DNA from 2 places in the Nonomuraea helvata genome. Region 1 is predicted to be linked to the other one. Evidence: predicted binding sites of a transcription regulator. Region 1 holds the regulator's gene; the other holds the start of a gene.
The links. Region 1 encodes HrcA, which represses chaperone genes, less so after heat shock. Its sites were predicted from a motif close to TTGGCACTCTCNNNNNGAGAGTGCCAA; they were not measured.

Region 1 (7,198 bases):
CGGGCGAGCGCCACCTGGCGAGGACACGACTGGGTAATGCACCCTAAGGAACCGGGGAAACCTCAAGAACCGGAAGAGCGTAAACCCTCTGGGAAGGCTGAGCGTCCCATTGATGTGACCACCGAAACCCTTCTGGCCGACAGGTCGATGGGGGCGGCGCCGGTCGGGTGGGATGCCGACATGGCCGTGACCGCGCTCTACAGCGCGCACTTCCGGTCGTTGGTGCGTCTCGCCGTGTTGCTGGTGCGAGACACGGCGACTGCTGAGGAAGTCGTGCAGGACGCGTTCGTCGCCATCCATGGCGCCTGGCGTAGGCTGCGTGACCCCGACAAAGCTCTCGCCTACCTCCGTCAATCCGTCGTCAACCGGTCCCGTTCGGTGCTACGTCACCGCGCGGTCGTCGAGAAGTACGCTCCCAAGGGACTGCCCGACGCCCCGAGCGCCGAGAACGGCGCGATCGGCGAACTGGAACGCTCCGCCGTCATCGAGGCGTTACGGGCCCTGCCCACCCGTCAGAGAGAAGCACTGGTTCTGCGGTACTACGGTGATCTGTCCGAAGCTGAGATCGCCCACGCGATGGGCATCAGCAAGGGCGCGGTCAAGAGCCACACCGCACGTGGCATGGCCGCACTGCGATCCGTTCTGGAGAAAATGTCATGACCCAGCCCCCCGACGAGCACGGCGATCTCCTGCGCCGTGCGCTCCGAGCGGAGGCGGATGCGGTCGTGCCCTCGCCGGACGGACTGGAGATCATCCGCGCCCGCATCGAACGGCGCGGTGTCCGTAATCTGTTCTGGTGGCGTGCGGGCGCGGCCGCCGCCAGCGCCGTCCTGGTGGCGGGAACGATCGTGATGGCCGTTCCGCAGCTGCGCACGCAGATCATCAACTCGCAACCCGTCGAGAACGACACCTCCAGGGTCCCGTCCAACTCCTCCACCACGCGCTCCCAGGAACCGCCGTCCCCGCCGTCCAGGCAGCCGACCCACGACCAGCACCCCATCGTGGTTCCCGACGTGACCAGGAGCCCGACGCCCCGGCCCTCGAAGCGGGCGGAGTCGACCAGCAGGCCGTCGCCGACCCCCACTCCGACTCCGACCGCGTGCCCGACGACCCAGACCGAGCAGGCCGACCCGCCGTCCGACTGCCCCTCGGCCTCGCCGTCCCCGTCGCCGACGCCGCCGGCGGAGGACACGCTGCAGCCCACGACGTGCCCGGTCGGTGAGTGCCCGCCCGACGACGACGTCACCGAGACCCCCGCCGACGTGACCAGCCCGTTGGTGGACGCCTCCCACACGACGCCCTGACCGTCGCCTCCAAGGGCTCTACCAGAGTCCGGTACGCAGTCGCCCCTGAGAGGGGCTCTACCAGCGTCCGGTACGCGTGAGCAGCACGGAGGCCGCCGCCACCCCCGCCGTGGACGTACGCAGCACCGTCGGCCCCAGCAGCACGGACACCGCCCTGGCCGCCCGGAACCCGGCCAGCTCCTCCTCCGAGACGCCTCCCTCGGGCCCCACGACCACCACGATGTCGCCCGACGCGGGCAGCGCCACGCCGGACAGCGGCTCGGCCGCCTCCTCGTGCAGCACCAGCCCCAGTGCAGCGCCCGCCAGCAGCTTCTCGACCCGCGCGGTGGTGGCGGGCTCCGTCACTTCGGGGAGGTGGAACCTGCGGGCCTGCTTGCCCGCCTCACGAGCGGTGGAGCGCCAGCGGTGCAGCGCCTTGGCGACCTTGTCGCCCTTCCACTGCGTGATGCTGCGCGAGGCCGCCCACGGCACGATGACGTCGACGCCCGCCTCGGTCATCATCTCGACCGCCAGCTCACCTCTGTCGCCCTTGGGCAGCCCCTGGACGACGACCAACCGCGGCTCGGGCGGCTCGACCTCGTAGCGGCGCAGCACGTCGAGCCTGAGTGAGTCCTTCAGCGCCTCGCGCACGACGCACTCGGCGACCGTACCGGCGCCGTCCGTCAGATCGACCCGCTCACCGGCCCGCAGACGGCGCACGGAGGCCGCGTGCCGTCCCTCGGGACCGGCGAGCGTCAGCTCGGGCCCGTCCAGCTCCTCGGACAGGAACACCGGGACGGTCACGTCACCTGCCGTTGAAGGCGTCGCGCAGCCGGGAGAAGAAGCCCTGCTGGCCGGGGGCGAACTTGCCCGGCGGCCGCTCCTCGCCGCGCTGCTTGGCGAACTCGCGCAGCAGCTCCTCCTGCGCCGGCTCGAGACGGGTCGGGGTCTCGACGTTGACGTGGATCAGCAGGTCGCCGCGGCCGGACTCGTTGAGCCGCTGCACGCCCCGCCCGAACATGGTGATGACCTGGCCCGACTGCGTGCCGGGGCGGACGTCGACCTCCTCGGAGCCGTCGAGCGTCTCGACCGCCAGGATGGTGCCGAGCGCGGCGGCCGTCATCGGGATCTGCACGGTGCAGTGGAGATCGTCACCGCGCCGCTCGAAGATCTCGTGAGCACGCTCGACGATCTCCAGGAACAGGTCTCCGGGCGGGCCGCCGCCGGGGCCGACCTCGCCCTCGCCGGCGAGCTGGATGTGGGTGCCGTCCTCGACGCCCGCGGGGATGCGGACCTTGATCGTACGGCGGGTGCGCACCCGGCCGTCGCCGGAGCACTCCTGGCAGGGGTGGCGGATGATGGTGCCGAACCCGCCGCACTGCGGGCACGGCCGCGAGGTCATGACCTGGCCGAGGAACGACCGGGTGACCTGGGAGATCTCGCCGCGCCCGCTGCACATGTCGCAGGTGTCGGGATGCGTGCCTGGCGCCGCGCCCGCCCCGTGGCAGACCTCGCAGAGCACGGCCGTGTCGACGACCAGCTCGCGGGTGGTGCCGAACGCCGTCTCGCGCAGGTCCAGCTCGACCCGGATGGTGGCGTTGCGCCCCCTGCGGGCACGCGAACGCGGCCCCCTGGCGCCCGCCGCGGTGCCGAAGAAGGCGTCCATGATGTCGCTGAACGGGAAGCCCGCTCCGAAGCCACCGGCGCCCGCGCCTGCTCCCGCTCCGCCGAACGGGTCGCCACCCAGGTCGTACATCTGGCGCTTGTTCGGGTCGGACAGCACCTCGTAGGCCTGCGTGATCTCCTTGAACCGCTCCTGGGTCTCAGGATCAGGGTTCACGTCGGGATGCAGCTCGCGGGCCAGGCGGCGGTACGCCTTCTTGATCTCGTCCTGACTGGCGTCACGGCGCACCCCGAGGGTGGCGTAGTAGTCGCTGTTTGCCACTTATCGACCTCTTATGATGCAGCCAGGATCTGGCTGACGTAGCGTGCCACCGCGCGCACGGCGCCCATCGTAACTGGGTAGTCCATCCTCGTCGGTCCCAGCACGCCGAGCCGGGCCAGTTGGTTGTCGCCAGAACCGTATCCGGTCGCGACGATGGATGTCCCCCGCAGGTAGGGGTTCTCGGAGCCGATGCGCACGGTGAGCGCGGACGGGGTGTCGTTGGAAGTCTCGCCCAGCAGCCGCATGAGCACGACGTGCTCCTCCAGCGCCTCGAGCACGTCACGCAGGCCGGTCGCGAAGTCGGCGCCCGCGAGGTTCGCCGCGCCGGCGAACACGATCTTCTCGTCGTACCGCTCGACCAGCGTCTCCAGCAGCACCGACAGGATCGTGGCCGCCGCGGGCCGGTCTTCGGCGGGCAGCCGCTCGGGCAGGTCGGCGACCAGCTCGGGCACGTTGCTCAGGCCGCAGCCGTCGAGGGAGGCGTTGAACACCGCGCGCAGGTGGGCGACGCGGGTGTCATCCACGTCCTCGGGCAGCTCGATCACCCGCTGCTCGACGCGGCCGGTGTTGGTGATCAGCACGAGCATGACCCGCCGCTCGTTGAGCGGCACCAGCTCGACGTGCCTGACCGTCGAACGCGTCAGCGTCGGGTACTGCACGACCGCCACCTGCCTGGTCAGCTGCGCGAGCAGCCGGACCGTGCGGGTGACCACGTCGTCGAGGTCGACCGCGCCCGCGAGGAACGTCTCGATCGCCCTGCGCTCGGCCGCCGACAGCGGCTTGACCTGCGAGAGCCGGTCGACGAACAGGCGGTAGCCCTTGTCCGTCGGCACGCGGCCCGCGCTGGTGTGCGGCTGGGTGATGTAACCCTCCTCCTCCAGCGCGGCCATGTCGTTCCTGACCGTCGCGGGGGAGACCTTCAGGTTGTGGCGCTCGGCGAGCGCCTTGGAGCCCACCGGTTCGTTGGTGGACACGTAGTCTTCGACAATGGCGCGGAGCACCGCCAGCTTCCGATCGTCGAGCACGTGCTCACCTCCTGCCTCTGCCATTTGAGGAACGCAACCATCTAGCACTCTGAGTTCCTGAGTGCCAAGTGTACGGCTCTCGCCCACAAGGTGCGATAACAGCAGGTCGCAACCTGGCTCCTAGCTTCTTACAAGGGGCAAGTACCACACTTGCCGGCATGAGCGACAATTCACCCCCTCCGCCGTACGGCCCGCAGCCCGGCTCCCAGCCGGGTTACGGCCCCCAGCCCGGTTCCCAGCCGGGCCACGGGCAGCCTCCGCCGCAGTACGGGCCTGCGCCGCAGTACGGCCCGCCACCGCAGTACAGCCCACCGCCCCACTACGGCCCACCTCCTCAGTACGGACAATACGGCCAACAACCCCAATTTCCCCCTCGAATCGACTCGAAAGCCATCAAGCCGCGCCTGTGGTGGATCGGGCTCGTCTGGGGCGTCTTCGTCGTGTGCGCGATCGCCGGTGTCGTGGTGTTCTCCACGGGCCTGGTGAGCAGCGTGAGCGACATAGCCCCGAGCAGGACGTTCGCGGCCGGCGAAAGCGTGACGATCCCGGTCGACCCGGCAGACCGGCCCGCGGTCTACCTCTCCAGCGACACGCAGGTCAACTACGTGTGCGAGATCTCCGGCCAGGCCAAGCTCGCCAAGACCACGGGCAGGCAGACGGTCACGTCCGGATCCGTCACCTGGGTGGAGCTCTTCGTGATCAACGCCCCGTCCAAGGGCGACTACCAGCTCACCTGCACCACCCAGGAGCAGGCCGACGTGCGTTACGGCGTGGGCCGTCCACTGGCCTCGGCCGCGGGCGGGATCGCCGGCGGTGTGGCCGCGCTCCTCCTGATCCCGGGCGCGGGGCTGCTCGTCGCCGTCATCGGCACGATCGTCGTCCTGGTCCGCCGCAGCGGCGCGCGCAAGCGCCTTGCGGTCACCGGGTGATTTGCTACGGTCCCCGTGTGTACGAGGGCGATGTGCTGGCGGGAAATTGGCGGCGGCCGGGGAAGGGCAAGATCCCCAAAGTGCCCGCCGAGCTGGACCTCGTCGTGGAGGACGCCGACAGCGGCTTCTGCGGCGCGGTGGTGGCCTGCGACAAGGAGGCCGTGACGCTCGAAGACCGGTTCGGCAAACGCCGGCTGTTCCCGCTCGCGCCCGCCGCGTTCCTGCTGGAGGGCAGGCCCGTGACGCTGGTACGCCCGGCGGCGGCCCCCGCCGCCCCCAGGCGCAGCGCGTCCGGCTCGATCGCCGTGGAGGGGCTGCGGGCGAGAGTCGCGAGGGAGAGCCGGATCTACGTGGAGGGCGTGCACGACGCCGCCCTGGTGGAGAAGATCTGGGGCCATGACCTGCGGGTCGAGGGGGTCGTGGTCGAATACCTGGAAGGCGTGGACCACCTGCCAGCCATCGTGGCCGAGTTCGGCCCGGAGCCGCGGCGCCGGCTGGGGGTGCTGGTGGACCATCTCGTGCCCGGGTCCAAGGAGAGCAGGATCGCGGCCGAGATCACCTCGCCGGACGTGCTCGTCGTGGGGCATCCGTTCGTCGACATCTGGGAGGCGGTCAAGCCGTCCGTGCTGCGCATCCCGGCCTGGCCCGCCGTCCCGCGCGGGGTGCCGTGGAAAGAGGGCGTGATCGCCGCCCTGGGCTGGCGCATGGAGCCCGCGGAGGCGTGGCGGCGGATCCTCGGCGCCGTCTCCACGTACGCAGACCTGGAGCCGGAACTCCTCGGCCGGGTCGAGGAACTGATCGACTTCGTTACGGAGGCATCATGAGCCAGGACCCGCCGCAGCCGGCGCCGGACGACGACGCCACCCGCTTCGTCCCACCGTCTGACATCCCGCCCAGCCAGGGCTCCGGCCCTCAGCAGCCGGCCTACGGACAGCAGCCCGGCTCCGAGCTCGGCTACGGTCAGCAGCCCGGATCCCAGCCCGGGTACGGGCAGCAACCCGGATCCCAGCCCGGGTACGGGCAGCAACCCGGATCCCAGCCCGGGTACGGGCAGCAACCCGGATCCCAGCCCGGCTATGGACAACCGAACTACGGACAGCCTGGCTACGGCGGGCAGCCGGGTTACGGGCAGCCCGGTTATGGCCAGCCCGGATACGGTCAGCCCGGCTACGGCCAGCCTGGTTATGGCCAGCAGCCCCCGAGCTACGCCCCTCCCCCGCCCGGTTACGGCCCGCCGCCGCAGCCCGGCTACGGATATGCCGTGCCCCCGGGAGAGCCGTACGTCCCCGGCAGGTTCGGCCCCCGCCCGGGCACCGACGACACCACCATGGCGATGCTCTCGCACCTGCTCGGCCTGCTGGTCTCGTGGATCGGCCCGCTGATCATCTACCTGATGAAGAAGGACGAGTCCCCCTACGTCAGGGATCAGGCGGCGGAGGCGCTCAACTTCCAGATCACGATGTTCATCGGCTACGTCATCGCCTTCGTCCTGGCGTTCGTCTTCATCGGCCTGCTCCTGCTGCCGGTCATCTGGGTGCTGTCCCTGATCTTCCACATCCTGGCCGCCATAGCCACCAACCGGGGCGAGAGGTACCGCTACCCGTTCTCCATCCGCATGATCACCTAGACCAGCAGATCCCTGACGAGGGCGTCGGCCAGCAGCCGCCCCTGGAGCGTGAGCACCATCAGGCCCGACCTGAACGGCCCGGGCTCCAGCAGCCCGCGGGCCAGGGCGCTCGCCACGGCCGGGCGTGCGGCGGGCGCCACCTCGGCCAGCGGGTAGCCGGACGACAGCCGCAGCTCCAGCATCAGCCGCTCGGCCGCCCGGTCGTCGTCGCCGAGCACCTCGCGCGCGTGGGCGGGCGAGGCGCCGGCGGCCAGGCGCTGGGCGTAGGCGGCCGGATGCTTGACGTTCCACCAGCGGGTGCCGCCGACGTGGCTGTGGGCGCCGGGCCCGGCGGCCCACCAGTCGCCGCCGGTCCAGTAGAGCAGGTTGTGGCGACAGCGCGCCTGCTC
Region 2 (7,198 bases), on a different contig from region 1:
ATGAGACGCACAAGGGCGGCCCGGGAAGACCCGGACCGCCCTTCGCTCTTGCGGCGAGGAGAGACCTAGAAGTCCATGTCGCCGCCGCCCGGCATGGCCGGAGCGGCAGGGGTCTTCTCGGGCTTCTCCGCGATGACGGCCTCGGTGGTGAGGAAGAGCGCCGCGATGGAAGCGGCGTTCTGCAGCGCGGAGCGCGTCACCTTGGCCGGGTCGAGGATGCCCGCCTCGAACATGTTGACGTACTCGCCGGAAGCGGCGTTCAGGCCCTCACCCGGGGTGAGGTTGCGAACGCGCTCCACCACGACGCCGCCCTCGAGGCCGGCGTTGACGGCGATCTGCTTCAGCGGCTCCTCGAGGGCCTTGCGCACGATCGCCGCGCCCGTGGCCTCGTCACCGTTGAGCTCGAGCTTGTCGAACGCCTTGGCGCCGGCCTGCAGCAGCGCCACGCCACCGCCGGGCACGATGCCCTCCTCGACGGCCGCCTTGGCGTTGCGCACGGCGTCCTCGATGCGGTGCTTGCGCTCCTTCAGCTCGACCTCGGTCGCGGCGCCGGCCTTGATGACGGCCACGCCGCCGGCCAGCTTGGCCAGGCGCTCCTGGAGCTTCTCGCGGTCGTAGTCGGAGTCGGTGCGCTCGATCTCGGCGCGGATCTCGTTGACCCGGCCGGCGATCTGCTCGGCGTCACCGGCGCCGTCCACGATCGTGGTCTCGTCCTTGGTCACCACGACCTTACGGGCGCGGCCGAGCAGGTCGAGGGTGGCGTTCTCGAGCTTGAGACCGACCTCCTCGGCGATGACCTGGCCGCCGGTCAGGATGGCGATGTCGTTGAGCATGGCCTTGCGGCGGTCACCGAAGCCCGGAGCCTTGACCGCCACGGAGCGGAACAGGCCACGGATCTTGTTGACGACCAGGGTCGCCAGGGCCTCGCCCTCGATGTCCTCGGCGATGATCAGCAGCGGCTTGCCCGACTGGACGACCTTGTCGAGCAGCGGCAGCAGGTCCTTGTTGGCCGAGACCTTGCTGTTGACGATCAGGATGTACGGGTCCTCGAGCACGGCCTCCATGCGGTCCGAGTCGGTGACGAAGTACATCGACGTCATGCCCTTGTCGAAGCGCATGCCCTCGGTGAGCTCGAGCTCGAGGCCGAAGGTGTTGCTCTCCTCGACGGTGATGACGCCTTCCTTGCCGACCTTGTCCATCGCCTCGGCGATGAGCGAGCCGATCTCGGGGTCGGCGGCGGAGATGGAGGCGGTGGAGGCGATCTGCTCCTTGGTCTCCACGTCCTTGGCCAGCTTGGAGAGCTCCTCGCTGACGCGCTCGACGGCGGCCTCGATGCCCTTCTTCAGAGCCATCGGGTTGGCGCCGGCGGCGACGTTGCGCAGACCCTCACGCACCAGCGCCTGGGCGAGCACGGTGGCGGTCGTGGTGCCGTCGCCCGCGACGTCGTCCGTCTTCTTGGCGACTTCCTTGACCAGCTCGGCGCCGATCTTCTCCCAGGGGTCCTCGAGCTCGATCTCCTTGGCGATGGACACACCGTCGTTGGTGATCGTGGGAGCGCCCCACTTCTTCTCCAGCACGACGTTGCGGCCCTTGGGACCCAAGGTCACCTTGACGGCGTCGGCGAGCTGGTTCATACCGCGCTCGAGACCGCGCCGGGCGTCCTCGTCAAACGCGATCATCTTGGCTGCCATAAGGCTAGACCTCCCAGATGCAGGGTGGCTTGTCGTGGACCGAGCCGACGCCCGCGACGGCATGGGTCAGCGTCTCCTTCGGCAGACCCCATCGTCCCGATCCAATCGTTGGCACTCTGCATCAGAGAGTGCCAACGAACTGTTTAGCACTCTACCCTGCCGAGTGCAAGCGAGAGCCCACCCCCCGGGTGTTCCTTCCCTGGTGGGGAGGCGCCGACCCCCTGAACATGCGAGGGAGCGCCGTTGCCTGGACTGAGGAACGCAGGGAGCGTAGCGACCGGAGTGACGAGGGAAGGCAACGGCTCAAAGCGACCAAGCGCGCCTCTGCGGAGCAGAGGCCATGAACAGAGCGAGGGAGCGCCGTTGCCTGGACTGAGGAACGCAGGGAGCGTAGCGACCGGAGTGACGAGGGAAGGCAACGGCTCAAAGCGACCGAGCGCGCCTCTGCGGAGCAGAGGCCATGAACAGAGCGCGGCGAGCTGCCCCATGTAGCTCGCCGCACCCGAGTCGACGAAAGAAAGGTGGCAGGCTCGCACGGACTGCGCTACCGCGCGATCCTGCCGGTGCATACCAGGTGGGGCGTGTCAGACCGCGCGAACGGCCTCTGCCTGGGGACCCTTCTGGCCTTGCGTGATCTCGAACTCGACGCGCTGCCCCTGTTCGAGAGCTCTGTACCCGTCCATCAGTATCGCTGAGTAATGGACGAATACATCCTTACCACCGTCTACCGCGATGAAGCCGTAGCCCTTGTCCGCGTTGAACCACTTGACGGTGCCCTGCGCCACTTCCGACTCCTCTTACTGGGCCCACAGATCTCGCCCATTCCTCCGCGAGACCCGTAATCGACTGACATAACGGAAAATCAGCCAGACGATCGCCCTCGACCATACCTGTGGCACGGGGTTTGGCAACAGAGTCAATCCACAAAAGAAGCATTTCTCCGCATCCAAGCTCCATGAAACGTTCATTTGCCCTGGAAAAGCAGAAGGCGCCCACTAGGGGCGCCTTCAAGGATGTGATCTATAGCACTCAGCCGCCGGCGACCGCCGGGATGATAGAGATCTGAGTGCCCTCAGGGGCTGCAGTGTCGAGCCCCTCGGCGAATCGGACGTCCTCTTCCCCAACGTAAACGTTGACGAAACGACGAATCTTGCCCGATTCATCCAAAATTCTCGCGCCGATCCCCGGGTAGTCGGAGTCGAGCTTGATGAGGACGTCACGAAGAGTCGCGCCCTCGCCACTGACTTCCGCGTTACCCCCGGTGTACGTGCGCAGAATGGTGGGAATCCGCACAGTAACGCTCATGGTTAAACTCGCCTTTCCTGGTTGTCAGACAGCCGCGCGGAACGCGTCGAGGGAGGGCCGGATCACGGCCGTGGGCTTGGCGTCGTCGCTGATCGCGTCGAGCGTCTTGAGTCCGTCGCCGGTGTTGAGGACCACGGTCTCGGCCTCGGGATCGAGCCGCCCGCTCTCGGCGAGCTTCTTCAGCACGCCCACGGTCACCCCGCCCGCCGTCTCGGCGAACACGCCCTCGGTCGAGGCCAGCAGCTTGATCGCGGCCACGATCTCGGGGTCGGTGACGTCCTCGACGGCCCCGCCGGTGCGCCGGGCGATGTCCAGGACGTAGGGCCCGTCGGCCGGGTTGCCGATGGCCAGGGACTTGGCGATGGTGTCGGGCTTGACCGGCTGTACGACGTCGTGCCCCGCCTTGTACGCGGTGGAGACCGGCGAGCACCCGGCCGCCTGCGCCCCGAAGATCTTGTACGGCGTGTCCTCGACCAGGCCCAGCTGCACCAGCTCACGGAAACCCTTGTCGATCTTGGTGAGCTGCGAGCCCGAGGCGATCGGGATGACGATCTGCTCGGGCAGCCGCCATCCGAGCTGCTCCGCGATCTCGTAGGCCAGCGTCTTCGAGCCCTCGGCGTAGTACGGCCGCAGGTTGACGTTGACGAACCCCCACTTGTCGCCCAGCGGGTCGCCGATCAGCTCGGAGCAGAACCTGTTGACCTCGTCGTACGTGCCGTCGATGCCGATCAGCTTGCCGCCGAACACCCGGGCCATGGCGATCTTGGCCGCTTCGAGGTTGGCCGGGATGAACACGCACGCCTCGAGCCCGGCCCGCGCCGCCGCGGCGGTGACCGCGCCCGCGAGATTGCCGGTGGAGGAGCAGGAAAGCGTGTGGAAGCCGAAGTTACGCGCCGCCTCGACGGCGATGGCGACCACGCGGTCCTTGAATGAATGGGTGGGGTTGCCCGAGTCGTCCTTGACGTACAGGGACTTCAGACCGAGCGCGCGCCCAAGGTTTCCGGCCTTGACCAGTTTGGTCCATCCGGGGTTCATGTTGGGCTTACTGGCGACATCGACAGGAACGGGGAGCAACGACCGGTAACGCCAGATGTTGGATGGACCCGACTCGATGTCCGCGCGGGTCACGGTGCCGAAGGAATAGGCCGCTTCGAGCGGCCCGAAACACTCCAGACACGCGAAGCTGGGACCGAGGGGGTAACGCGTACCGCATTCGCGGCAGGACAGACCGACAGCAGGACCAAAGTCGAGCGACATGAAGCGAGGCCTTCCCTCATCTTCGCCCGCGGCCACCTTGACCGCAGACCGGAATTGGCACCTTGTCCCGGTCGGCCTCGCCAGGTCGCGAGCCTCAAGCCGGGAGGGTTGCCGGGGCTTCGTAGGGCCGGTCCCTCCACCCCTCTGGATGAGCAATATTCAGTTGTTGAAATGGACTCTACCTGCCCAGGGGGCCTAAATGGCCACTTGTCTCAGCAGGTGAGATGCGATGTCTCAACGATAGTCATCACCCAGCACGCCCTGCACGTATTTCCGCGCCTGGTGAATGCGCGACTTGGCGGTGCCGAGCGGGATGCCGAGCTGCTCGGCCACCTCGTTGTAGTCGAGCTGGACGATGTCGCGCAGCACCAGCGCCTGCGCCAGGTCCGGCTTGTCGGCCTCCAGCGCCTCCATGGCGTCCAGCAGGTCGAGCCGTGATCCGGCGATCACGCTCACCCGCCGCACGTCGGGCTTCTGCATGGGCAGCTCGTCGGAGCTCTGCTCGGCCGCCCTCCGCTTCAGCGACCTGTACGTGGTGCGCGCGCAGTTGGCCGTCACGATGTGGAGCCAGGTGCTGAACCTGGCCCTGCCCTCGAACCGCCCGATGTTGCGCGCCACGGCCAGCAACGTGTCCTGCGAGGCCTCCTCGGCGTCCTGGTGGTAGGGCAAGATCCGGGCGCAGTGACGCATCACATCGGGCTCGATCCGAGCCAGAAGTTCGCCAAGTGCGCGATGATCTCCGGCTGCGGCGGAACGTGCGAGTTCCTCGGTTAGCTCATCAAGCGCCATAGCTGGGATCCTATGGGCGAAGGGAGCCTAGATGAACAGCGTTCTGGTGGCCTCCAACAGAGGACCCGTCTCGTTCACCGTCTCCGACGACGGCGAGCTGACCATGAAACGCGGTGGCGGCGGCCTGGTGTCCGGGCTGTCCGGGGTGGTCAGGAAGGACGGCGTGCTGTGGGTCTGCGCGGCGCTGTCCGACGGCGACCGCAGCGCCGTCCGCCTGGCGCCCGGCGGCAGGATCGATCAGGCCGGCTACGACACGGGCCCGCTGCGCATGCTCGACATCCCGCCCGCCACCTTTCACCGGGCCTACAACTCCGTCGCCAACTCGACCCTGTGGTTCGTCAACCACCTGCTCTACGACATCCCCAACTCGCCCAACTTCGGCACGAGGTTCGAGCGCGAGTGGGAGTCGTACCGCGACTACAACGGCGCGTTCGCGCTGGCGCTGGCCGAGGAGGCCGGCCACGGCGCCCGCGTGATGGTGCAGGACTACCACCTGACGCTGACCCCGGCGATGCTCCGCGCCGAGCGGCCGGACCTGCGCATCGCCCACTTCAGCCACACCCCTTGGGCGCCGCCGGAATACTTCTCCCTGCTGCCCGACGAAGTGGCCGGAGAGGTCCTGGAGGGCATCCTGGGCGCCGATCATGCCGGGTTCCTCACCGACAGGTGGGCGCAGGCGTTCATGGACTGCTGTGAGGCGCTCCTGGGCGCGGAGGCCGACCGCGCCGGCCGCAGCGTCACCTACGAGGGCAGGACCACCCGCATCGGCGTGCACAGCCTGGGCGTGGACGGCGAGGCGCTGTGGGAGCGGGCCTGCGAGCCCGACGTCGAGTCGCACATGGCCGCGCTCAGGGAGCAGGTGGGCGACCGGCGGCTGATCGTCCGCATCGACCGCACCGAGCTGTCGAAGAACATCGTGCGCGGCCTGATCTCCTACCGCGAGTTCCTCGACGCGCACCCCGAGTGGCACGGGAAGGTGGTGCATCTGGCGTTCGCGTACCCGAGCCGGCACGACCTGCCCGAATACCGCGAGTACACCGCGTCGGTGCAGCGCCGCGCGCAGGAGATCGAGGACGAGTACGCCACCGAGGACTGGGACCCGCTGATCCTCAACGTCAACGACGACTACCCGCGCTCGCTGGCCGCGTACCGGATGGCCGACGTGCTGCTGGTCAACCCCATCCGTGACGGGATGAACCTGGTCGCCAAGGAGGGCCCGATCCTGTCGCCGCGCTGCGCGCTGGTGCTCTCACGGGAGGCGGGGGCGGCGGCCGAGCTGGGCCCGCACGCGCTGCTGGTGAACCCGTACGACATCAGCGGCACGGCCGCCGCGCTGCACCAGGCGCTCGTCATGCCGGAGGACGAGCGCCGGATGCGGCGCGACAAGCTGCACGCGGCGGCCACCGCCCTGCCGCCGCAGAAGTGGCTCGCGGCCCAGCTCGACGCGCTCGCCGAGATCTGACGCACTCGCCGGGATCCGGCGAGTGCGTCAGTTCCAGTCGGCGTTCTTGAGCGTGTCGGCCAGGCCCGGCGTGTTCCACTGGTCGACGACCAGGATCTTGCTCTTCGGCAGGTACCACTCGCGCTGCGTGAAGCGCGCGTGCACCTTGTTGCCGGAGTAGGAGACGCACGTGGACTTCCACGCGTTGTACGTGGCCTTGTGCCCCGCGCCGACCTGGCGCAGGCCCCTCGTCACCGTCGGGCCGATGAGCTCGCCCCACTTGGGGTTGAACGGGCAGGGCTGCACGTCGCTGGCGGTGTAGAAGGGGTTCTTGCCGGTGTAGGGCCCGAATCCCTCGGCGCCGCGCTTGATGTACTTGGGGCCGAAGACGTAGAACGCGTCACACCTGGACGAGCCCCAGCCCTGAGGCTTGGCGCACTTGCCGGTCACGACCTGGACCGCGTCGGTGCCGGTGCCGTAGACCTTCCACTGGATGGGGATGTAGAGGGTCAGGCCGTTGCGCAGCTTGAGCGGCTGCGCGGTCGCGGCGTTCGCGGGCACGGCGGCGAGGAGGGCGGCCGCGGCCACGGCCGAGGCGGCGAGGTATCGCTTGAACATGCGCCCGACCCTAGGGATCGGGACTTGCAAACCAATCACGAATGGCTGAAAGCGGACGCAAGTTCGTGCAGCAGGGCCACCACTCCGTCCGGCCCGT

Region 2: the regulator HrcA is predicted to act here: its motif matches at 1,800-1,826, upstream of groL (chaperonin GroEL).

Annotation. Positions count from the first base shown of each region.
Region 1 covers NZ_BAAAXV010000001.1:2,234,946-2,242,143, forward strand. Annotated here, with positions in the region: gene ABD830_RS10320 (SigE family RNA polymerase sigma factor) at 148-660, shown strand; gene ABD830_RS10325 (hypothetical protein) at 657-1,304, shown strand; gene ABD830_RS10330 (16S rRNA (uracil(1498)-N(3))-methyltransferase) at 1,362-2,087, opposite strand; gene dnaJ (molecular chaperone DnaJ) at 2,089-3,228, opposite strand; gene hrcA (heat-inducible transcriptional repressor HrcA) at 3,240-4,253, opposite strand; gene ABD830_RS10345 (hypothetical protein) at 4,412-5,182, shown strand; gene ABD830_RS10350 (DUF3097 domain-containing protein) at 5,200-6,006, shown strand; gene ABD830_RS10355 (DUF4870 domain-containing protein) at 6,003-6,809, shown strand; gene hemW (radical SAM family heme chaperone HemW) at 6,806-7,198, opposite strand, start outside.
Region 2 covers NZ_BAAAXV010000009.1:2,659,147-2,666,344, reverse strand. Annotated here, with positions in the region: gene groL (chaperonin GroEL) at 66-1,691, opposite strand; gene ABD830_RS45765 (cold-shock protein) at 2,276-2,476, opposite strand; gene ABD830_RS45760 (MoaD/ThiS family protein) at 2,721-2,996, opposite strand; gene thrC (threonine synthase) at 3,021-4,253, opposite strand; SAM riboswitch class I at 4,267-4,408, opposite strand; gene ABD830_RS45750 (RNA polymerase sigma factor) at 4,488-5,042, opposite strand; gene ABD830_RS45745 (alpha,alpha-trehalose-phosphate synthase (UDP-forming)) at 5,074-6,504, shown strand; gene ABD830_RS45740 (hypothetical protein) at 6,532-7,101, opposite strand; gene otsB (trehalose-phosphatase) at 7,137-7,198, opposite strand, start outside.